2 regions of the Paenibacillus aurantiacus genome follow, and region 2 is predicted to be linked to the other one. Evidence: predicted binding sites of a transcription regulator. Region 2 holds the regulator's gene; the other holds the start of a gene.

Region 1 (12,086 bases), on a different contig from region 2:
CTGCGGTCAGCAGCTCCTTCGTCTCTATTCAAAAGTCGGCTATTACAGACCTTTGGATGCGATATATGCAGCCAGGTCAACAACGCGGTTGGAGTAGCCCCACTCGTTGTCATACCAGGAAACGACTTTAACCATGTTGCCTTCTACAACCATCGTCGACAGCGCGTCGATCGTCGAGGAAGCTGGGTCGCCGTTGTAGTCGCTCGATACAAGCGGCTCTTCGGAGAAGTTAAGGATGCCTTTCAGCGGGCCTTCGGAAGCGGATTTCAGCGCAGCGTTGACTTCTTCAACCGTTACGTTGACTTTCAGCTCAGCAACGAGGTCCGTTACGGAAACGTTAGGCGTAGGAACGCGCATAGCCATGCCGTTCAGTTTGCCTTTCAGCTCAGGCAGTACCAGGGATACCGCTTTAGCAGCGCCCGTGGACGAAGGAATGATGTTCTCAGCAGCTGCGCGAGCACGGCGCAGGTCTTTGTGAGGAACGTCGAGAACGGATTGGTCGTTCGTGTACGAGTGAACAGTCGTCATCATGCCTTTAACGATGCCGAACTTGTCGTTCAGGACTTTCGCGAATGGCGCCAGGCAGTTCGTCGTGCAAGAAGCGTTGGAGATAACCGTGTGAGCGGATGGATCGTATTTGGCTTCGTTTACGCCCATAACAACGGTGATGTCTTCGTTCGTAGCTGGAGCGGAGATGATAACTTTCTTCGCGCCGCCTTTCAGGTGAAGCTCGGCTTTTTCTTTCGCCGTGAAGATACCCGTCGATTCAACGACGATCTCTGCGCCTACGGATGCCCAAGGAAGGTTCTCTGGGTTACGCTCAGCGAATACTTTGATTTCTTTGCCGTTTACGATCAAGGCGCCTTCTTTAGCTTCTACGGTGCCTTCGAATTTGCCGTGCGTCGTGTCATATTTGAGCAGGTGAGCCAGCGTGTTCGTGTCTGTCAGGTCGTTGACTGCAACGATCTCTACGTTCGGGTTGTTGAAAGATGCGCGGAATACGTTGCGGCCGATACGGCCAAATCCGTTAATACCTACTTTTACCATGTTAGTTCTGCCTCCTAAAGGTAATTTTCAATATATCTCAAGACCTCGTGCAAGCACTGCCTTGCGGCTTTGCTCGCGTCGGTCAAGATCACGTATTGCTATTCGAAGCTTCCCGGTCGAGCAGCGCGGCGATCTCTAGCGCGGCCGCCTCATCGGTGACGAGCACATCGTCGTGCCCGAATTGCATAATCGCGGCAATTGCTTCGCCCTTGCTGCGTCCGCCAGCGATCGCAATGACCACTTCGGTCGCCATGATGTCTTCGAGCCGCAGTCCAATAGTAGGCATGCGGTGTACGACGGTGCCGGTCCGGTCGAAATAATACCCGAACGCCTCGGCGTGCGCCCCTTCCGATTGCAAAGCCTCGAAGAAGGTCGCGTCCAGCCGTCGTCTGCGTGCCATGACCATAGCGTCCCCGATGCCGTGTACGACAATGCGGGCGCTTCGGATGACATCCACGATTTCTCGCACGTTCGGTTCCTGCATGAGCGTCGTGTACGCTTCTTCGCCCAGATGATCCGGTACGTGCAGCAGCCGGTATTGCGCTCCCGTCCGTTTGGCCATCGTAGAAGCCAGCGTATTCGCCTGATAGTCCATGCTTTCGCCGAGTCCGCCTCGTGCAGGCACGAACCAATTACCTTTCAGCGGCGTCTGCGTCGTCAGCTGATTGGCTACTTGCGCAAGTGTCGTGCCGCCAGTGATCGCGACGACGTCGTCTTTCTCCATATACTTGCGCAGCACGGCGCATCCGGCTAAGCCAAGCTCGCGTTTGGTATGCCGCGAAGTATCGGAATCGCCAGGCACAATCACGACCTGCTTCAATCCATACCGGGTGCGAATGCGTTCCTCCAGATCAGACAAGCCGAACATCTGCTGATAGTGCGGCTCCATCTCGTCCAGAAGTTTCTTACCCTCTTCTGTAATGCGCATACCGCCTGCCTCGATCTGAAGCAGTCCTTGCGATTTCAGAAAATCGGTCTCGGCCCGTAATACCCGCTCCGTCATCTCGAGCGAGGCTGCCAGCGTGCGGCGTCCGATCATATCAGAGAGCATCACCTGGCGGAGGATGAGATAACGCTTCTTCATCACAACGAGCAGATCCGGCAGGAGCTTCTGTTGTATTTCGATGAGAGACTGCATGCTGCTCACATCCACTCCATTATTGCCGAATTGGGCCCCAAACTAACAGGGACACGAAGCGTCCCACCTGTTCATTTTAAGTCCCACCTTTATTGTACTCCAATCCTCTAGGAGGAGCAAGTTGGGTTTTCCAAATGAAACCGGTTACCGGTGCCCTTTTGCATATTTTTTTCTTTTTGAAGCTACTTGCATTTTCGTTTTGTTTGGGTTACAATGAATCTCGCTATCGCTTATTGAATACGCGCCCGTGGTCCAATGGATATGACGTAGGCCTCCGGAGCCTGAGATCGAGGTTCGATCCCTCGCGGGCGCGCCATCTAACTTCACAACTGAACGAATAACGCAGCAACAACCGGCCATGGCCGGTTTTTTTGTTTTTATAGTCTGACCATTTTTGACTTTTGCGAAGCAATCCGGTATGATGAGCTTACGCTAACATAGCCTGCCCCGGATCGGGTTTTAAACCCGCGGGCCGAGGCAATACTTGATAACCATTAAGGAGGGACTTGGACATGAATTTCGTACCTATGGTCATTGAGCAAAGCAACCGCGGCGAACGCGCCTACGACATTTACTCCCGTCTGTTAAAGGATCGCATCGTCTTCCTCGGCACGCCGGTGAACGACGTCGTCGCCAACTCCATCATCGCGCAATTGCTTTTTCTGGCGGCGGATGATCCGGAGAAAGACATTTCGCTTTACATCAACAGTCCTGGCGGTTCAGTCTCCGCAGGTCTCGCCATATTCGATACGATGCAGTTCATCAAGCCGGATGTCTCCACGATCTGCGTCGGACTCGCTGCTTCCATGGGCGCATTCCTGCTGGCCGCTGGCGCCAAAGGTAAACGTTTTGCCCTTCCGAACAGCGAAGTCATGATTCACCAGCCGCTCGGCGGCGCGCAAGGACAGGCAAGCGATATCGAGATCCGCGCCAAACATATCCTCAAGACCCGCGACACGCTCAACCGGATCTTGTCCGAGCGTACGGGACAGCCGCTGGAGAAAATCGAGCGCGATACGGACCGCGACTATTTCATGAGCGCAGCAGAAGCAGCCAACTACGGCCTCGTCGATAAGGTCATCGAGAAACTGTAACACTCCTCATATTCATAAAGACCCGGCAGCTCGCATGCCGGGTCTTTATTTATTCTCCAGACACGAAATCCTCTTATTATCACAGAAGCTTCGCGTTGTCAAGAAATATTCAATGCTCCGAATTCATGACCACGCCAAGCCGCTTTCATGATACGATGTACTAAATCATTCCAATTACACCTTACGTTAGGGCATATCAAATTTTATTTTATGGAGTTGCTTTCGTTATGAATCGATCACAATCTGCCGCAAGTGTTCGCTCCTTTCTTCGTCACGAGAGTGAAGATCCTGCGTTTTATGAATCTTATCCTCCTGCGTTCGGCGTCTCCTTCATCCGGGAATCGGACAATTCGCCGTCCGAGCCGAATATTTATTTGCCCATGCAAGACAAATCGATGCTGCTTCGCCCGCTTAGCGATACGCACCTCTTAGAGGTCTATCACGAAGCCAAAGCGATGCGTCTGTCGCACGAATTCATCGCCCTCATCGAACAAGCGCTTGAACAGCGCGGCATCTCGCTTATCGACAACGACAACAATTAACCGCGCGACTTCACTTCCTACGAGAACCGGTCGTCATACAAGCCCAGAGAAAAAGGCAGCTGCCGTCACCGGCAGCTGCCTTTTTCTTATTGCATATCGTAGGAAACGGTCACGCTCGTGCCGATCGTGATCTCGCCGGTCTGCACGGAGCTTCCGCCCGCCATGTCGGCCGTGGATTCCGCCATGAGCTTCGCCGTTTGGAAGATCGGCACGCTCGCGACGTTCCCCTGCGTAATGTTGACCACTTGTTTCACCGCGCGGCCGCCGGCTTTCGCGAGCACGTCGGCTTTGCGCTTCGCCTGGGCCATCGCCTTCTCCATGGCCTGCAGTTCGTATTGCTCTTGATTCTCCACATCGAACCGGATCCCGTCAATGCGGTTGGCCCCAGCGGTCGATAAGTTATCCAGCAGCGCGCCGATGCCGTCGAGTTTGCGACTCGTAATCTCGATACTGTGCGTCGCGGTGTACCCGATAATTTTGCTCGTGCCGTCCTTCTCATTGTACTGATACTGCGGCTGAACATAGAAGCCCGTCGTCTTCACGTCTTTCTTATCCAACTTGTAGGTCGTGAAGAGCAGCTTCTCGATCGAAGCGAATTGGGCCGCGTTCTTCGCCTGCGCTTCCTTGGCCGTCGCCGCTTTCGTCTCCACCCCGACATTCATGTATGCCACATCCGGCGCGACCTTAATCTCGCCCTTACCCTCTACCGTAATCAGTCCCCGCTCTACGCTCACCGTCTCCGCCGCCTTTACGAAGGGGGTTGGACCGCCGGCCCCGATTATCGTTCCGAACCCGATCGCCACCGCGAGCGCGGGCACCAATAGCAGCATCGGCCGCTTTTTCCCTTTGCTTGTCTTACTCTGCTGCTCCGTCTGTCCGTCATGCGTGAATCGTGTCATCGCATCCCAACACCCTTCTTCTTGGTTTGTGACTACTAAACGTATTCGCTGCCCGAATTGTTGCACGTCCTTAAGCATTTCCGCTTCGACGGTGAATCAACAGCCTGCTTATGACGGATATGCCCGTTCCGCAGCCTCAAGAGGTGCGCCTCCCAGCACGCGCGAAACTAAAAAAAGCCCCCTTCCGGGAGCTCTTCCTTTGGTCCATTATTGGTTCTCCAGTTCTTCCTTGCTGACCAGGTTCACTAAAGCGGTTACAGCTTGATCGGCGTCCGATCCTTCCGCGCTGATTGTCACCTCGGTACCGGAGCTGATGGCCAGGCTCATAATACCCATAATCGATTTCGCGTTCACTTTCTTATCGTCCTTCTCTACGAAGACTTCGGACGAGAACTTGTTCGCTTCCTGAACGAAAAGCGCGGCCGGTCTTGCGTGGAGACCTGTTTTCAGACGAACGACAACCGGGTGCCTTGTCATCAAAACCTTACCCCCTATACGAAATTCAATCGTGCGATTCACGAGTGCAAAACGTCATTTTAATCAACATTATATCACTTTTGTTGCGCAAGCACTAGCCTTGCACTTAGCCATTCCGTAACTTTTCCGCAATCTCGTCGATTTTGCGCAGCCGATGGTTGACGCCGGACTTGCTCACCTTGCCCTTAAGCATCTCCCCGACTTCCTTCAAGTTCATGTCCGGATGCATGAGACGGATTTCGGCAACTTCTCGCAGCTTATCGGGCAGGCTATCGAGGCCGACTTGTTTCTGCAGCAGCTTTATATTATCGATTTGACGCACGGCGGCGCCGATCGTCTTATTCAAATTCGCCGTCTCGCAGTTGACGATGCGATTGACGGAATTGCGCATGTCGCGCATAATGCGGACGTCCTCGAACTTAAAGAGCGCCTGATGCGCGCCGATAATGTTCAAAAGCTCGATAATTTTCTCGCCCTCTTTCATGTAGAAGATAAAGCCTTTCTTCCGCTCGATGCATCTAGCGTTCAAGTCGAACTTGTTGGCCAGTTCTACGAGCGCCTGGCAATGCTCTTCATACATGCAGGCGATCTCCAGATGATAAGAGGAACCCTCCGGATTGTTGACCGATCCGCCAGCGAGGAACGCCCCGCGCAAATAAGATCGTTTGCAGCACGATTTGCGGAGCATCTCCTTGTCTATGCCCTGATTGAACATGAAACCTTCGGAGACGATACGCAGCTCGCTTAGAATCTCTTGCACGTTGACCGGGATGCGGACAATGTAGACATTGTTTTTCTTTAGCCGCATCTTCTTGCGCACGAGCAGTTCGGTATGTACCGCAAACTGTTTTTTGATCAGCGAATAGATTCGCCTTGCGATTGCGGCGTTCTCTGTCGAGATATCGAGTATGACTTTGCGATTGGAGAGTTGAACGGAGCCGTTCATTCGAATGAGCGCGGACAGTTCCGCCTTTTCGCAGCACGGATCGGCTTCAATCATCGTCAATTCTTTCTTCGTTTGCGCTGCAAAAGACATCGTTGTTCACCTCTTTCGATTCATCCAATCTTCGACAAGCTGATAAATATGGTGACTCAGCCGCGCCGCGTCGTGCCGCAAATACGTGCGGAACAGCACAAGCCGGTCGGCAATGACCTTGTAGCCTCGGCTCTGGACTTCCTCCAGATCCAAATGGACGGCCTTGGCGCCTTTCTCGGCGTAACGTTCTTGCACCTGCGGCGGAATTTCGCCGTTGTTCACGATGACATAGTCGAACAGATGCTTGCCGATATGGGCATGCACCGCGTCGAGATGATCCCCGACCGAATAATCGTCCGTCTCGCCCGGTTGCGTCATGACGTTGCAGACGAACATCTTGACCGCATCCGATTCGACGATCGCTTCAGCTAACTTCGGCACGAGCAGGTTCGGTATAATGCTCGTATATAGACTTCCCGGTCCAATCAGGATGGCATCCGCTTCCCGAATCGCTTCGACCGCTTCTTCCAGCGGCTCGACCTCTGCCGGCTCGATGAATACCCGCTTGATCGCTTGCCCCGCCTTCGGGATGTTCGATTCCCCCGTTACAATGGAGCCATCCTCCATCTCGGCGTGCAGCACGATCGCTTGCCCCGCCGCCGGAAGCACGCGCCCCCGAACGGCCAATACCCGGCTTAATTCCCGGACGCCCGTCACGAAATCGCCCGAGATTTCCGTCATCGCCGCCAGCATGAGATTGCCTAGACTATGTCCGGCAAGCCCCGCTCCTGTATTGAACCGGTATTGCAGCATCTGGGCGAGCAATGGTTCGACGTCCGCAAGGGCGATGAGCACGTTGCGGATATCGCCGGGCGGCGGCATTTGGAGCTCGCTGCGCAGGATGCCCGAGCTGCCCCCGTCGTCCGCCACCGTCACGATGGCGGTAATATCAAGCGGCTTCTCCTTCAATCCCCTCAGCATAACGGAGAGCCCCGTACCGCCGCCGATGACGACAATACGGGGAAGTCGTTCTTCTGGTGTCGTGCGTTTCTGCTTCATCCGTTCACCTCTAGTGCCGATCGCGTTCCGCATCGCGGTGGCTGACCCGGATCGTCTCGGTATCGCTTGCGCCCAGCATGCGGCCCAAGTATTCGGCGATCGCGACCGAGCGATGTTTGCCGCCCGTGCAGCCGATCCCGATGACGACCTGGCTCTTGCCTTCTTTGCGGTATTGCGGAATAAGGAATTGCAGCATATCGAGCAGCTTTGTCAGGAATGTTTGCGTCTCCGGCCACTTCATGACGTAGTCGTACACTTCAGGATCCTGGCCCGTGTTCGGGCGCAGCTGCTCGACGTAATGGGGATTCGGAAGAAAACGAACGTCGTAAATCAAGTCCGCGTCAATCGGGATGCCGTACTTGAACCCGAACGAGGTAACATTGACCGAAATCGAGCTTTGGTCCACGTTCGTGAATCGCGACATGATCCGGTCCTTCAACTGCAGCGGCTTCAAGCTGCTCGTGTCGATCACCTGCGTCGCCCAGCCCTTCAAATCTTCCAGCAGGCGGCGTTCATGCTGAATGCCTTCCAGCGGAAGCCCTTCGGGAGCAAGCGGGTGGCGCCGGCGGCTTTCCTTATAGCGCTGCACGAGCACGCTATCCGTCGCGTCGAGAAACAGAATCTCGTACCCGATCGTGTAGTGGTCCTTCAAATAATTCAGCGACTCCGATAACGCCGTGAAAAACTCCCGTCCACGCAGGTCGATGACCAGCGCGACCTTGCCGATTTTGCCGTTCGACTGCTCGATCAGCTCGGCGAATTTCGGGATCAGCACCGGAGGTAAATTGTCGACGCAGAAAAAACCGAGATCCTCGAGGCTCTGCACCGCGATCGTTTTGCCCGCGCCCGACATCCCTGTGATGATGACCAGTTTCGCCATCGCCGTTCCCGTTTCCATCGCCGGTTCCTCCTACCCAAATCGAAAATAACGCCGTCCGGCGCCGAAGCGCCGAACCGTAGGCGTCTTATGTGAAAGCAAGCTCTGCTCGTTGATCGTCAGACCTGCTTCAATTACGAACGAATAATAAGTCCTGCCGCGCCGACGACGCCTGCGTTGTTGCCCAGTACGGCCGGCACGATTTCCACGCCTTCTGCGACGATATCCGGCGTTGCCTTTTGGAAGGCCTCACGGATCTGCTCGAACAAGAACTCGCCTGCCTTGGAAACGCCGCCGCCCACAATGAAACGCTGAGGGTTCAGCACGACCGCGACTTGCGCCATGGACTTGCCCAAGTAGTACGCTGCGCGCGTCACGATGCGGGCTGCCACTTCGTCGCCTGCCTTCGCCGCGTCCACGACATCCTTGGCCATAATGTTCGGCACGAACGACAGGGACGTCCGGTCGCCGCGTTCTACCGCGTCCTTCGCCATGCGGATGATGCCCGTCGCGGACGATACGGTCTCCAAGCAGCCCATTTTGCCGCAGCCGCATTGAATCGCTTCCAGGTCCGGCACGATGGACATATGGCCGAGCTCGCCCGCCATGCCCGCGAAGCCCTCCACGATTTTGCCGCCGATGATGATGCCGCCGCCAACGCCCGTACCGAGCGTGTAGCAGACGCAGTGATCCACGCCGCGACCCGCGCCGGCCCAAGCTTCGCCAAGCGCCGCAACGTTCGCGTCATTGTTGACGAGCACCTTCTTGCCAAGCTTCTCTTCGAGAATCGCCTTCAGCGGTACGTTGCGGAAGCCGAGATTCGGGGAAAATTTAATGATGCCGTTCGGAATATCGAGAAAACCGGCGGTACCGACGCCGACGCCCTCCACTTGTTCCCAGCTGTACGGAGATTGCTCGACGATGAGCCGCGCGTAGGAAGCGATATTGTTGCACGCCACTTCCGTGCCTTTATCGGCCTCCGTCGGTCCTTCGTACGTATGAAGCAGTGCGCCGTTCAAATCGCAAATCCCTACTTTGACGGAAGTGCCGCCGATATCTACGCCAACAACAATTTTCTCAGACATGAATAAAGCCACCTCTACAATAATGGTTGGGTTGCTGCTGTTCCCACTATAAGTGACGCCAAAGGAGGCGGTCAAGACTCTCTAGCAGGAGCGGCGCGTTGACGCGAAACGACGCTGCCTGGATCAGATCCGGCAGCGTCCCTTCAGTTGGCGTCCGGCGATGCGGCCGCCTTAACCTTGCTTGAATTACAACGACTGACTCCAATCATGAACCGCGTGTCCTTCGAGGAACTTCTCGCAATCGAGCGCCGCCATACAGCCGCTGCCCGCCGCGGTGACCGCCTGTCTGTACTTGTTGTCTTGCACGTCGCCGCAGGCAAAGATGCCCGGGATACTCGTCTCGCTCGTGCCCGGCTTCGTGATCAGATAGCCGGTCTCGTCGACCTCCAGCTGGCCGCCAAGGAACTTCGTGTTCGGCGTGTGGCCGATCGCCACGAAGATGCCGTTCGTCTCCAGTACTTCCTCTTCGCCGCTCGCGTTGTTGCGAACCTTAAGTCCCGTGACGCCCATCGGGCCGGCCACGACTTCCAGCGGCGTGCGGTTAAGCGCCCAGCTGATCTTGCCGTTCTCGCGTGCCCGATCCTGCATGATCTTCGAGGCGCGCATCTCCTCGCGGCGGTGTACCAGAACCACTTCCGATGCGAATCGCGTCAGGAAATTCGCCTCCTCCATCGCCGAGTCGCCGCCCCCGACGACGATAATCTTCTTCCCTCGGAAGAAGAAACCATCGCACGTCGCGCAGGTGCTCACGCCGCGGCCGACATTCTCGCGCTCGTTCGGGATGCCCAGGTACTTCGCCGACGCCCCCGTCGAGATGATGAGCGTCTCTGCCTGCAATTCGCCTTGTCCTTCCACCTGCAGGGTGAATGGACGCTTCGACGTATCGACCGAGTTGACCCAGCCGGTGCGGAACTCCGCGCCGAAGCGCTCCGCTTGCTTGCGCATGTTCGCCATGAGATCAGGACCCATGATCCCTTCCGGGAACCCTGGGAAGTTCTCCACTTCCGTCGTCGTCGTCAATTGGCCGCCGGGCTCGGGACCTTCAATGACCAGCGGGTTCATGTTCGCCCGCGCCAAGTAGATCGCTGCCGTCAATCCGGCTGGACCAGTACCGATAATAATCGCCTTGTACATTCGAGAATGCCTCCTTTGCTATCCAACCTGCGCCCGCCATGGCCGGGGCCTGCACGCATGAACATCGCGAATGCCCAACGCGTTGCTTATGCTTCGCCTTTGGTGTCCAAGGCAGGGAAGATCATTTTCATTTTTTCCTTAATCCCGCAAATTTCATCAATACGCTTGGCGCATTTGCTTACCGTTGCGATCGACGTTCCGTAACGCTCCGACACTTCGTGGTACGAAATCGTCCGCCGGTGCATCTTCGCCGTCAAATATTCCAGCGCGGCCGCCCATCCTTCAACCTTACCCAGCTTGGGCGCATCCGGATACACGCGGGAGAGAAAATCGATCCACAGCGTCAGCAAGTCGTGCTGCTGAACCAGATCGTATTGCTTGTTCATCCGTCCGAGCGCGGCTTCGAGCACCTCCTGCCACTTCGGGTCCCACTCCGGCAGGCGCGAAGGCATGCGGCTGTGCTCAATCGTCGTCGCCTTGCCTTCCAAGTGAGCCTCCAGCGCCTCGTGCACGCCGATCGTACGAAGGACGAATACCGCAATACGCTTCAAGTAGTCGTCTTCCTGTTCCTCTTGGATAAACGCGCGCAGCGCGTCTTTCACTTCGTTGTCCGCGATCATGCCGAGCGCCTGAATGACCTGCAGCTTCGTGCCGCGGTCGCCATGGCGCAGCGCCCAGAAGAACGAGGAACGCACGAGCGGGTCGCGTTTCAAGTGGTCGGGCAGCGTCTCGCTCGATTTCTCCCACAACTTGAATTGCTCTTCGAACGGCAGATGATAGTGATAGCTCGCAATACCGGTTTCCCCACCGGCGCGAACGCGCGTCAGTTGCTCCAAATAATAGCCGGGCACGTTCGATTTCGGATCCATCTTCGCCGCTTGCTGCCAGAATCGTTCAGCCTCGTTCATACGCCCGATATTCCAAGCCGCTACGGCCGTGTAATGATACAGGCAGGCATCGTCGCGCAGTGCGCCGTCCTTCATCAGCCGGAGGAAATGGCGATACGCCTGGCCATGCTCGCCGAGTATCCCCATCGTCGTCGCCAGCTTGAACACATGCTCTTGATGGAACGGCACCGTCTTGCGCAGCAGTTCGACGAGCGGCCGGAGCGCTTCCGTGTCGCCGGCATGCTGATGGAAAATCGCCAGATTGCACAGCGCGTGCAAATTACCGGATTCCTGCGCGAGCACTTCCTGGATCGTTGTCATGGCTTTGTCGAACAGGCCCATGTAATAATACGCCAGTGCCAGGTTGTTGCGGGCCGCCAGGAACTCACCGTTCTTCTCGACGATCGTCTCCAGCAGGCGCACGGCCTCCGCGAACTTGCCTTCCTCCAGCATCGCGCGGGCTTGGTCATGCTCGAAATATCCTTCGCGCGCCTTGACCGACGCGATCTTCATCGGACGCTCCAGCTCGTAATGAAGCAGCTCCATCATCTCTTCCGCTTCGTCAAGGAACTGGCCCTCGGCGTCCTCCTCGAGATAGCGAATCAGCGCGTCTTCGGCTGCCTCGTATTGCTCCATGTTGGCGAAATTGTTCGCCATATAGAAGTGGCACTCCGTCATCGCGGGGTCGAGCGTGTCGACGATGCGGCGGAGCACGTTGTTGGATTCCTCATAGTTGCCCATCTCGGACAAGATCCCGGCCATGTTGCAATGGTTGACCGGATTGTCCGGCTCGTATTCGACCGCGCGGCGAAAATACTTCAGTGCCTTGTCATAATGATATCGATCCAGCGAGCGCACCGCCCGTTCGAAA
Region 2 (12,086 bases):
CCCACTCGAATCATGCTCGTTCTCTCCTCGTTCCCATATTATCTGTCGTGGGGCGATGAACCCCTTATCTTTCTGCCGATGCCGAACTCCGCTGGCCAAGCAGAAAGGACGCATAAGGCAAATCCTCCGGCGTCGTGATTTTGATGTTGGTATACTCGCCTTCAGCTACCGTTACGACTATGCCGCCATACCGTTCGACCACGACCGCGTCGTCGGTGCCGACGAAGCCGTCCGCGACCGCGCGTTCATGCGCTTCCACAAGCCGAGCATGCCGAAAAGCTTGCGGCGTTTGAATCGCCCACAAGCTTCTCCGGTCCGGCGTCGCCGTGATTACGCCGGCTTCATTGACTTGCTTGATTGTATCCTTAACGGGAACGGCCAGCACGCAAGCCTCGGAACGCTCCGCCTCGCGCATGCACCGGCGGACCGCTTCGGCGCTGACGAGCGGACGCACGCCGTCATGTACCATGACCCACTCCGTGCCGATCGCCCGCAGGCCGCGCAGTACCGAATGCTGACGCTCGCTTCCGCCCTCTACGACCGCCGTTACTTTCGACAGGCCATATTCGCGCGCGAACGTCTCGCAGCGGGATACGTCGCTTTCACCGACGACCAGCACAACCTCTTCGACATCGGCCATGCCTTGGAACAGTTCCATCGTATGTACAAGCACCGGCTTGTCCTGCAGCAGCAAATATTGCTTGCTTTCTTTGGTCCCCATCCGCGTGCCGCGTCCCGCAGCTACGATGACGACGCCCCATTGCGCCTTCGTTCCCGGCATTCCCTTCAACCGCCTCGCTGTAAACTCGCCATGCCTTCGTAACGGCATCGCACGCTTACTATCATACCGTGTTACAGCGCTTTTTCCAACAACTTCGGCTTCGCGAAAATCATCCGTCCCGCCGACGTTTGCAGCACGCTCGTTACGAGGACCTCCATCGTCGTGCCGATAAAGTCCCGTCCGCCTTCGACGACGATCATCGTGCCGTCATCCAGATACGCGACGCCTTGGCCGTGCTCCTTGCCGTCCTTAATGACCTGAACGACGATTTCTTCGCCCGGCAATACGACCGGCTTGACCGCATTGGCCAGATCGTTGATGTTCAGCACCGACACGCCCTGCAGTTCGCACACTTTGTTCAAGTTGAAGTCATTGGTCACCACTTTGCCGTGAAGCGCCTTCGCCAGCTTGACCAGTTTGCTGTCGACTTCGCCTTCTTCCATATCGCCTTCATAGATGAGCACCTTCACGTCGAGTTCCTTCTGGATCTTGTTCAATATATCCAGACCACGCCGCCCCCGATTGCGTTTGAGCAGATCCGACGAATCCGCGATGTGCTGCAGCTCTTCTAGTACGAATTCCGGAATGACGAGCGTCCCCTCGATAAACCCGGTTTTGCAAATATCGGCGATCCGGCCATCGATAATGACGCTGGTGTCCAAAATTTTATGTTCCTCGTAGGTGCTGTCCTCGCTCGGACCAGCCGCTTTCGCACGCTGCGCGAGCAACGCGCCGACGCCCGCTTCCAGCTCCGTTTGTTTGCTCAGTCCAATCCGTAAGCCGAAGTAACCGAAGAATAACGTCATGCATACCGGTATGAATAGCCCGATGCCGGACAAACCCGATACGGCCGGATAAAGCAGCGCCGACAAAACAAGTCCGCCGGCAAGTCCCGCTCCGCCGGATAAAAGCTGTCCCATTGGCAGCGACGACGCGCGTTCCGCTCCCCGTTCCACCAATCGAATAATCGTGCCCGACAGCATGGTTGCCAAGACAAGACCGCACAACGCGCCGATGCCGGCGTTCAAATAATAACTACCGGACCGTTGGAGCATGCCGTAAGATTGGGTAGCCCACACCGCGCCCGCATTCATCCACCCATACGTTTGCGCTCCGGCCATCCCGCCGAATAACAAGCCAATGGTTTGAATAATTCGTTTCATCACATGAATCCACCTCCATTACAATTATGCGCCAATATTTCACAGGTTAACCGTGGGAAGCTTACACTTTTTGGAGGAAAATCAAGATGATAAAAGTCTTTTGAAATGACCGCCCACGAGGCTTATAATAGAGGGGAGCACTGCCAATCCCGAAATGAGGTGGAATCGATGAGCACCCCGACGCTGGAGCAATTTCAGCAGCAAGTATCCGAACTTCTGCTGCGGCACCGGAGCTTGCTGGATGTGTTATCGAAGTACGGCCAATCCGGCGCGGCCGTTAACCGTGCCGTTGCGAAATCCGTGACCGAATGTGGATGTGTCGAGTTGAACGCACGCAAGCAGGAATACCCTGACGACGTCAATTTGGAACAGGCAAAAACGAAGCTGCATCACCATATTTCCGGCGAACTGTGCGAGCATTGCAAGGACGCCATCAAGAACGAGCTCGGCCGCAATTTGTTCTACATGTCCGCCATGTGCAATTTACTGGACATTAAGCTCGACGAAGTCGTTTCGCACGAGTCGAACAAGTGCGCCACCCTCGGCTTGTTCAACCTAACGTAAGCCCTTTCACCTATGACGAGCGTTACGCACTTATCATAACCGGTCAATAAGACGACAACACAAAGAACCGCCTTGCACCATCCTTCGAGGATGTGCAGGGCGGTTCGTCTATGTCCGGGTTCTTCACCGTTGATCACAATGGATTTACGCACTATGCTCCGATTGCACCGGATCGTCCTGTGCGTCTTTGCGGCGTTTGCGGTTGCGCCAAGGAAGGCGGCGATCAACGTTTTTTTTTAGGCCGTACAGCGCGTAAAGTACGAGCGGCACGAAAATGATTTTGGATAAATGCTGCGGCAGCCAAAGCGCTAGCCCGACCGAGATCAGAACGACGATCGGTACGACCCACACCGCATTGCGAGGTATGCCAACCTTCTTGAAGTTCGGATACTTCACTGTGCTGACCATCAAGAAGGACAATACAAGCGTACTGACCATCAGCACGACGACTGGAATCTCCTTGTGAAACAGCGCAAGCGTGGCAAGCACGCCGCCCGCGGCAGGAATCGGAAGTCCGATAAAGTAACCCGCGTGGCTGGTAATGACGTTAAACCGAGCCAACCGGAGTGCCCCGCAGATCGGGAACAACGCGGTGATAATCCAAGCCGGTGCCGCGCTTAACTCCTGAAAGGCCACGCTGTACATAATGAAAGCCGGCGCTACGCCGAAAGATATGACATCGGATAAGGAATCGAGTTCTTTGCCGAATTCGCTCTGCGCATTCAACGCGCGGGCGACCCGTCCGTCTACCCCGTCCATGAGCATGGCGATGATGACCATCATTGCCGCCAAATCGTACCGCGCATTCTCCGGGAAGATGAGGATAATCGCGACGATGCCTAGAAATAAATTCGCCACGGTGAAAAGACTCGGTATCGATTTCGTAAACATTAAGCTCCACCTCATCTTTACTATGCCCCAAAAGTGAATAAACGCTTGCGTCCATTCACCTGTAAAATCCAACCATTATGGCGCATCTTCACATTGTATGGGATTTAAATTTGCCTGTCAATGAACATCTGCTCTTGGATCCGCTTTAGTCCTTCTTTGATCGCGCGTGCGCGAACCTCGCCAATTCCGTCTACCGCGTCCAACTCCTCGATGGTCGCCATCAGGATGTGCGGAAGATGATCAAAGTGTTCCACCAAGTTGTTCATAATAACCGCCGGCAGCCGCGGAATTTTGCTCAGCAGCCGGTAGCCGCGCGGCGCGACCATCTCTTCCGCGGCTGTCCCCGCATAACCGAGCAGCTTGATAATCGGCGGCACGTCCAGCAAATCCTCGCTCGTCAGCTTACGGATGCTGTTGCGGATGTCACGAATACGTTCCTCGCTCGCTTCCTTCGCATAATCCTTGAGCAAGAACCATAGTTCCTCCTCGACGCCGCCGACAAGCTCCTCCATCTGCATGGAGATTAGTCTGCCTTCCGTCCCCAGCTCATTCACATAGCGTTTGATTTCCATCTTGACCCGGATAACCATTTCTACCCGTTTGACGACATGGGCAACCTCCTGCAGCGTGACGAGCTCTTCGAACTCGGAAGCCGACAGGTTCGTGAACGATTGGCTCAGCACGGCCTTATACTTCTCCAGCGTCTGAATCGCCTGATTCGCCTTCGTCAGAATGACGCCCATCTCTTTCAGCGAATAGCGCAGTTGGCCCTGATAAAGCGTAATGACGTTGCGCCGCTGCGATATCGACACGACGAGTTTTCCCGTCTGCTTGGCCACCCGCTCCGCCGTCCGGTGCCGGATCCCCGTCTCGCTCGACGATATCGAACTGTCCGGGATAAGCTGCGTATTCGCGTATAGTATCCGTTTGCGATCCTCGCTCAGGATGATCGCACCGTCCATTTTGGCCAGTTCATACAAATAGTTCGGGGAGAAATCGCAATTGATGGAGAAGCCGCCATCGACGACTTCCATCACTTCCGGGCTATACCCGACGACGATCAGCGCGCCTGTCTTCGCCCGAAGCACATTCTCCAACCCATCCCGAAATGCTGTGCCGGGTGCAACCATCTGCAGCAGTTGGTTCATTATTTCCTGTTGACTCGGCTCCTTCATTATTTGCCCCCTCTACCCAAGCGCCGCCTTCAGCGCGTCCGAAACCGTTTCGATGCCGATAATTTCAATGCCAGCCGGCGGACTCCAGCCTTTAAGACTTTTCTCCGGCATAATCACGCGTTTGAACCCTAACTTGTGCGCTTCCTTCACTCGCTGCTCGGCCCGGGCCACCGCCCTCACTTCGCCCGTCAGTCCGATCTCGCCAAAAATAACGTCGAACGGCCTGGTTGGCGCGTCACGGAAACTCGAGGCAATGCTGACGGCTGCGGCCAAATCCACCGCCGGTTCGTCCAGCTTCACGCCGCCGGCCACGTTCAGATAAGCGTCCTGTGTCTGCAAAAACATCCCCATTCGCTTCTCCAGCACTGCGATGATAAGCGCCATCCGGTTATGATCGATACCCGTGGACATCCTTCGCGGCGATGGGAAATTCGTGGTGGCCACCAGCGCCTGCAGTTCTACCAGCACCGGACGCGTGCCCTCCATGCTCGCCACGACCGTTGAACCCGATACGCCGAGCGGCCGCTCCGATAAGAACAGCTCAGACGGATTGCTCACTTCGCGCAGACCCGACTCGCCCATTTCGAAGATCCCGATCTCGTTCGTGGAGCCGAAACGATTCTTCACGGCACGCAGCAGACGATAGCTGTGATGACGCTCGCCCTCGAAGTAGAGGACGCAATCCACCATATGTTCAAGCAATCGCGGCCCCGCAATGGCCCCCTCTTTGGTGACATGGCCAACCAGTACGGTCGCAATGCCTTTAATCTTCGCGACCCGCATGAAATGCGCCGTGCATTCCCGCACCTGCGAGACGCTTCCCGGCGCGGACTGCACGCTCGGATCGTACACCGTCTGAATCGAATCGATGACGAGAAAATCGGGCGCCACCGCTTCGATCGCCTCGTTCACCTGATCCATATTCGTTTCGCACAGGACGTACAGCTTATCCGTTAGCGCACCGAGTCGATCTGCGCGCAGTCTCGTTTGGCGAACGGATTCCTCTCCCGAAATGTAAAGCACTTTCAATCCTTTGGAAGCGAGCGCGTGGGAGGTCTGAAGCAGCAGCGTGGATTTGCCGATGCCCGGGTCTCCTCCGACCAGAATAAGCGATCCTGGCATCACGCCTCCGCCAAGCACGCGGTTCAGTTCCTGCAGTCGGGTTTCGATGCGCGGTTCCTGCCCGCTTTCTATGTGTATGATGGGACGCGGCTTTTCTTTCGTCTGAATGAGCGAAGAGCCCATGCCCTGCGTCTTGACGACGGTTTCTTTCTCTTCCACCATCGTGTTCCAAGCACCGCAGCCCGGGCACTTGCCCAGCCATTTCGGCGACTCCGTCCCACAGTCGGTACAAGCGAATTTCACTTTAAGTTTTGCCATTAGCGGCTCCTTCTCATGTGCAAGGGTACATTTCAAAGTTTACCATTGGATGCAGTCATGGTGCTACTTTTTATTACGGCTCGCACGGGACTTGGATTCGTTAACGGGAGTACGATCATACGTTCTCACCTTTTCAAGTGTATCAGTAGACCGCCGTGGAAGCAAAGAAAAAAGGACTCTCCCGTTCGAAACGGGAAAGTCCTCATTCGTTATTATTTGGTCGCAGGCTCTTCTTGCGCCGGTTCCGTATGCGTAACGGTCAGCTGACCGTCTTTCTCGTCGATGACGAGCGTGTCGCCTTTGCTGATTTTGCCGAGCAGCAAATCTTCGGACAGGCGATCCTCGATGTGCTTCTGGATCGCGCGGCGCAGCGGACGCGCGCCATACGCCGGGTCGAAGCCTTCTTTCGCCAGGAATGCTTTGGCCGAATCCGTCAGCGTAAAGTCCACTTCCTGCTCGCGCAGACGTTTGCGAAGCTCCTCGGACATAAGCGTGACGATCTCGGCAATGTGCTCTTGCTCCAGCGAGTGGAATACGATCGTCTCGTCGATCCGGTTCAAGAACTCCGGACGGAAGCTTTTCTTCAGCTCGCCCATGACTTTCTCCCGCATTTGGGAGAAATCGCGGCCTGCATCGTGCACGGCCGTGAAGCCGAGCGACGAATTGCGCTTGATTTGATCCGCCCCGACGTTGGACGTCATGATGATAAGCGTATTGCGGAAGTCGACCACGCGGCCTTTGGAGTCGGTCAGGCGGCCGTCCTCGAGCACTTGAAGCAAAATATTGAATACTTCCGGATGCGCCTTCTCAATCTCGTCGAGAAGAACGACCGAGTATGGTTTGCGGCGTACTTTCTCCGTCAGTTGACCGCCCTCTTCATAGCCGACGTAGCCCGGAGGCGCTCCGACCAGACGGGACGTGGAGTGTTTCTCCATGTACTCCGACATATCGATGCGGATGACCGCATTCTCGTCGCCGAACATCGCTTCCGCAAGCGCGCGGGCAAGCTCCGTTTTGCCGACGCCGGTAGGTCCAAGGAAGATGAACGAGCCGATCGGACGTTTCGGGTCCTTAAGACCGGCACGGGCGCGGCGGATGGCGCGCGAGACCGCTTTGACGGCATCGGTTTGGCCGATGACGCGGTCATGGAGAATATCCTCCATTTTGAGCAGACGCTCGGTCTCTTCTTCGGCCAGCTTGCTGACCGGGACTCCCGTCCAGCTTGCCACGACTTGCGCGATATCCTCTGGCGTCACCTCGGAATCGGTGCGGCCTTGCTTTTCTTTCCACTGGTTGCGCGTCACGTCGAGCTCCTCGCGGAGCTTCTGTTCCGTATCGCGCAGCGCCGCCGCTTTCTCGAACTCCTGGCTTTGCACCGCGGAGTCTTTCTCCTTGCGGATATCCTCCAGACGGTTCTCCAGCTGCTTGAGGTTAGGCGGTACCGTGTACGTTTTCAGCCTTACTTTGGAAGAAGCCTCGTCGATCAGATCGATCGCTTTGTCCGGCAGGAAACGGTCCGTGATATAACGGTCGGACAATTTGACCGCCGCTTCGATCGCGTCGTCCGTGATTTTCACGCGGTGATGCGCCTCGTAACGGTCGCGCAGGCCGGTCAGGATTTGAATGGCCTCTTCCGGCGATGGCTGGTCGACCGTAATCGGTTGGAAGCGGCGCTCCAGCGCGGCGTCTTTCTCGATGTATTTGCGATACTCATCCAGCGTCGTCGCGCCGATGCACTGCAGCTCGCCACGCGCCAAAGATGGCTTCAGGATGTTAGAGGCGTCGATGGCGCCTTCCGCTCCGCCAGCGCCGATGAGCGTGTGAAGCTCGTCGATGAACAGAATGATGTTGCCCGCTTGGCGAATCTCATCCATGATCTTCTTCAGACGGTCCTCGAATTCACCGCGGTACTTCGTGCCTGCTACGACAGAGCCCATATCGAGCGTCATGACGCGTTTGTCGCGGAGCGTCTCTGGAATCTCGCCAGCAATGATCTTCTGTGCCAGCCCTTCGGCAATAGCTGTCTTACCGACACCCGGTTCGCCGATGAGCACCGGATTGTTCTTCGTCCGGCGGCTAAGCACCTGAATGACGCGCTCGATCTCTTTGCTGCGACCGATAACCGGATCCAGATTGCCTTCCTTCGCGTAGGCCGTCAAGTCGCGAGCCAAACCATCCAGCGTCGGCGTGCTCACGTTCGCCGGAGCGCCATGGCTGCTGGAGACCGCTTCGCTGCTGCCAAGCAGCTGCAGCACTTGCTGGCGCGCCTTGTTCAAGCTGATTCCCAAGTTGTTGAGTACCCGCGCCGCAACACCTTCGCCTTCGCGAATAAGACCGAGCAGGATATGCTCCGTGCCGACGTAAGTATGACCGAGCTTGCGCGCCTCATCCATCGACAGTTCGATGACTTTCTTCGCGCGCGGCGTGTAGGCAATGTTCGTCGGCTGCTCCTGTCCGCGCCCGATCAGCGTCTCCACTTCGTCTTGAATCTTCTCCAGACTCAAGCCGAGACCGATCAGCGCTTTCGCCGCGATGCCTTCCCCTTCCCGGTTCAGGCCGAGCAAAATATGCTCCGTGCCAATATTGTTATGACCAAGTCGCACCGCTTCTTCTTGCGCGAGCGCGAGCACCTTCTGCGCACGTTCCGTGAATCTTCCGAACATCATGTTCATACACCCCCATGATTGGATTCGCTTTGCAACTGTTGACGTATTAGTTCAGCGCGCCGGATATCCCGCTGTTCGGCGGTCAATTTCTCTCCCGAATTTTGCTGGAGGAAACCGGGCTGCGTTAATACCATTAATTCATTCATGGCCTTCGACGTCACATGCTGGATCAACCCAAGGTCAATGCCAAGCCTTACATCGGACAGACGCTGTGCGGATTCCTTGGAATCCATGATAGCTGCGTGCGAGAGAATGCCGTAGGATCGGAACACCCGATCTTCGAGCCGAATTCTCGACTCCTGCAGCATACGCGAACGCGCCGCCCTTTCGTGATCGATGATTTGTTTGGCCACGCCGTGCAAGTTATCGATGATCTCGTGCTCGGATTGGCCCAGTGTAATCTGATTCGAAATTTGAAACAGATTGCCAAGCGCTTCGCTGCCTTCACCGTAAATCCCCCGAACCGCCAACCCCACCTGCGTAATCGCCGATAAAATGCGATTGATCTGCTGGGTTAGCACCAAGCCGGGCAAATGCATCATGACCGAGGCCCGGATGCCGGTCCCGACGTTGGTCGGACAGCTCGTCAGATAACCGTGGCGCTCATCGAATGCGTAATCCGCCACTTCCTCGAATATATCGTCAATGCGGCTTGCAAGCTCCCACGCCTCCGTAATTTGAAAGCCCGGGGACAACACCTGGATCCGCAAATGATCCTCTTCGTTCACCATAATACTGATGGACTCGTTACGGCTTAAAATGACCGCACCGCTTCGCGCTTCGTTCGCCAGATTCGGACTAATCAGATGCTTCTCGACGAGCACTCTGCGTTCGAGCTCGCTTAGCTCCGATAGCCGGATGGTTTCGAATTCGCTTATCCCGTTAAGCCGTCCGCTCTCCGGAACTGTCACGAGCCGCTCCATCACTTCGCTGGATTGTTCGGATGTCGCCAGCAGCGGGAAAGGATGGCCCCTTAGATTGCGCGCAATCCGAATACGGCTGCTAATAACGATGTCGGCTTCAGGGCCTGTGCCCTGCATCCAGTCGCTTAACGCATGTTGAGCAAATGATCGATTCGACAAGGCTATTCCTCCCTTCTGCGGCGTATGCGCGCTATCCTTCGGCAACATTGCGTTCTATCTCGCGAATGCGATCGCGCAGCTGGGCCGCGTTCTCGAATTCTTCGCGTTCGATGTGCTCCTGAAGCTCGCGCCGCAGCGTCTCGATTTCTCGTTTCAGCTGGATTGCCGTGCCGGCTCTTTTTGGGACTTTCCCAACGTGTGCTGTTGAGCCGTGTACGCGCTTCAGGATGGGATCGATTTTGTCGCCGAATTGGGAGTAGCACTTGCTGCAGCCGAAACGCCCCATTTTACTGAACTGAGCATAGGTCAGACCGCATTTGTCGCAGCGAACCGGCTGTTTGATCGCGAATCCGCCGCTCGCCCCACCATTGCCCGGTTCAAAATCGAGCAAACCGGATAACAGACTATGAATGGAAAATCCGTTCGGCGTTCCCGGTAGTCCTTCGCCCTTCTCGCGCGCGCAAGATTCACAAATATGAAATTCGTTCTTCTCGCCGCCAACGATCTTCGTAAAATGGAGCGTGGCCGGCCTCTTGCCGCATTCCTGACAAAGCATGGTTGCGTATCCCTCCTCAACGTTTCGCAGCACGCAAAACTCGCTTCGAAAGCATGCGCCTAAAGCTTCGCATCCATACATGTCCTTTACACGGAGTCGGATGTCTTATACGGCTTCTTCTAAGCGAACAGTTCTCATTTCACAAGAAGCGTAATAAGCATGGCTTTGAGCAATCTCGCTCGGACTTCGTCGCGTATCGGAAGCTTGAGCGCGATCACATCGCGCGATATTGCGGCCCGAATCAGGTTCGCTTCGCGCTTCGAGATCATCTCCGCTTCTTCCAGCTGATAAATCAGCCCTTCCGCGGCCGCTTGATCGACTTCATTGCCAATCGTCTGCGCGATATGACCTTGAATCGTCTTGAGCGTCGGAAGTTCAACGCGTTGTATGCGTATGTAGCCGCCGCCGCCGCGCTTGCTCTCGACCAAATACCCTTTCTCCAATGTAAAGCGGGTGCTAATGACGTAATTGATTTGCGAAGGCACGCAAGAAAATCGGTCCGCCAAGTCATTGCGCTGAATTTCAACCGATCCATCCGTGCTTTCTTGGAGCATGCCTTTCAAATACTGCTCGATTAAATCGGAAATGTTGCGCACGTCGCCAACCTCCCTACAGCTGACAAACAACGATTCCGCCGGCCAATACCGGAAAAGTCAAACAAATCAGTTTAGTTGACTTTGACTTTCTTTGACTTTAACTACATTATACGCGTTTTTACCCAAAGGTCAATAGCACGCAATGCCGATTCTGTACACCCTATAGATTGGGCTGCAAGCTTGCATTTATGCGCCAGGATTGACCCAACATCGAAGGGAGTTGGTCGGTCGTCACTACATGCGAATACTCACTGATAAAAAATTTGGTCAAACATCGCATGAAACAATGCTTGGCAATTACCGCCGGCTGCCAAAGAACCATTAATGCATAGTTGTCAATGCGTAAAAGAGATTCTGCCGATCGATAACGGCGAGCTGACTAGCTCTTACGCTTGTTAACAGCCGCACATAATTACCCTATAGGTCAGCAGCGTCAAACAAGAATTGCTTTTGATGCATCGGAAATCTGTGCATATACCACTTACCGCCGGATTCTATCTTATATTATTCATTCTAGTATTATGACTATTTTACCCAGTTATCAACAAGTTAATAACTCGTAAAAAATCGAAAACAAGTAAACTGGTCATGTGTGGAAGGTGGATAACTGTGTGAATATGTGCAAAAGCGCGACAGTTCAAACGACTTATCCCCCACGCCGGCGCTTCCACTACAAACTGCAGCTGACGATGAAGCACCATCTATGACAAATCAAGCTGCCGGTGAATAGTCTCATCACTCAGCAGCTTTTCCCACGTACAAGTTATTCGGTTGGTCCGGCGTACTCGAAGCTACTTTAATGCTCCGCAGTCCTCCAAAATTTGTGCAACTCGTTCCGCATCCTCAGCATCGACAATGACCGTCAACAAAATATCCCTGCCCGAAACCCGATTCTCCGGGCCGCCCGAGCTCATGCCGCTTGCACTAACACTCGCTGCCGCTAATACGCCAGCATCCGGATTATCAAAATCCCCGTTCAAGGTCAGACGCCCGAGTCCCTGGAAATCGCCTGCGTATGGATTTATAGTATTGCTTACGCCGCCGCCTGGATAACCGTCAAACCGGTCAATAGCTGATGCAATAACCGTTATGTCTTTCATGTTCGTCAACGCCGCTTCCGCTTGATCCGGACGATTAAAGTACGCCAAGAATGCCTTTTCCGCCATGTTGGTATCACCTCATACACATGTGTTATCGAATAAGAACGCTGTTAGTGTTTCTTCAAACTCTAA

Evidence for each region. Region 2 encodes CtsR, which represses protease genes until heat stress. Its sites were predicted from a motif close to ATGGTCAATAAAGGTCAAACA; they were not measured.
Region 1: clpP (ATP-dependent Clp endopeptidase proteolytic subunit ClpP) is a predicted target of CtsR. The motif match lies at 2,567-2,587, and genes of this name have one in related genera.

What each region holds. Positions count from the first base shown of each region.
Region 1 covers NZ_JBHMDO010000008.1:19,471-31,556, reverse strand. The annotation lists gene gap (type I glyceraldehyde-3-phosphate dehydrogenase) at 43-1,047, opposite strand; gene ACFFSY_RS03395 (sugar-binding transcriptional regulator) at 1,136-2,185, opposite strand; tRNA gene ACFFSY_RS03390 (tRNA-Arg) at 2,427-2,501, shown strand; gene clpP (ATP-dependent Clp endopeptidase proteolytic subunit ClpP) at 2,698-3,279, shown strand; gene ACFFSY_RS03380 (sporulation histidine kinase inhibitor Sda) at 3,507-3,821, shown strand; gene ACFFSY_RS03375 (SIMPL domain-containing protein) at 3,908-4,720, opposite strand; gene ACFFSY_RS03370 (HPr family phosphocarrier protein) at 4,928-5,197, opposite strand; gene whiA (DNA-binding protein WhiA) at 5,304-6,233, opposite strand; gene mgfK (gluconeogenesis morphogenetic factor MgfK) at 6,240-7,232, opposite strand; gene rapZ (RNase adapter RapZ) at 7,243-8,130, opposite strand; gene ACFFSY_RS03350 (ROK family glucokinase) at 8,244-9,194, opposite strand; gene trxB (thioredoxin-disulfide reductase) at 9,381-10,328, opposite strand; gene ACFFSY_RS03340 (tetratricopeptide repeat protein) at 10,415-12,086, opposite strand, start outside.
Region 2 covers NZ_JBHMDO010000043.1:49,705-61,790, forward strand. The annotation lists gene ispF (2-C-methyl-D-erythritol 2,4-cyclodiphosphate synthase) at 1-14, opposite strand, end outside; gene ispD (2-C-methyl-D-erythritol 4-phosphate cytidylyltransferase) at 65-781, opposite strand; gene ACFFSY_RS26725 (PIN/TRAM domain-containing protein) at 853-1,944, opposite strand; gene ACFFSY_RS26730 (nucleoside triphosphate pyrophosphohydrolase family protein) at 2,113-2,508, shown strand; gene pssA (CDP-diacylglycerol--serine O-phosphatidyltransferase) at 2,653-3,399, opposite strand; gene disA (DNA integrity scanning diadenylate cyclase DisA) at 3,504-4,574, opposite strand; gene radA (DNA repair protein RadA) at 4,587-5,954, opposite strand; gene clpC (ATP-dependent protease ATP-binding subunit ClpC) at 6,167-8,620, opposite strand; gene mcsB (protein-arginine kinase McsB) at 8,623-9,702, opposite strand; gene mcsA (protein-arginine kinase activator protein McsA) at 9,734-10,258, opposite strand; gene ACFFSY_RS26765 (CtsR family transcriptional regulator) at 10,393-10,854, opposite strand; gene ACFFSY_RS26770 (hypothetical protein) at 11,646-12,020, opposite strand.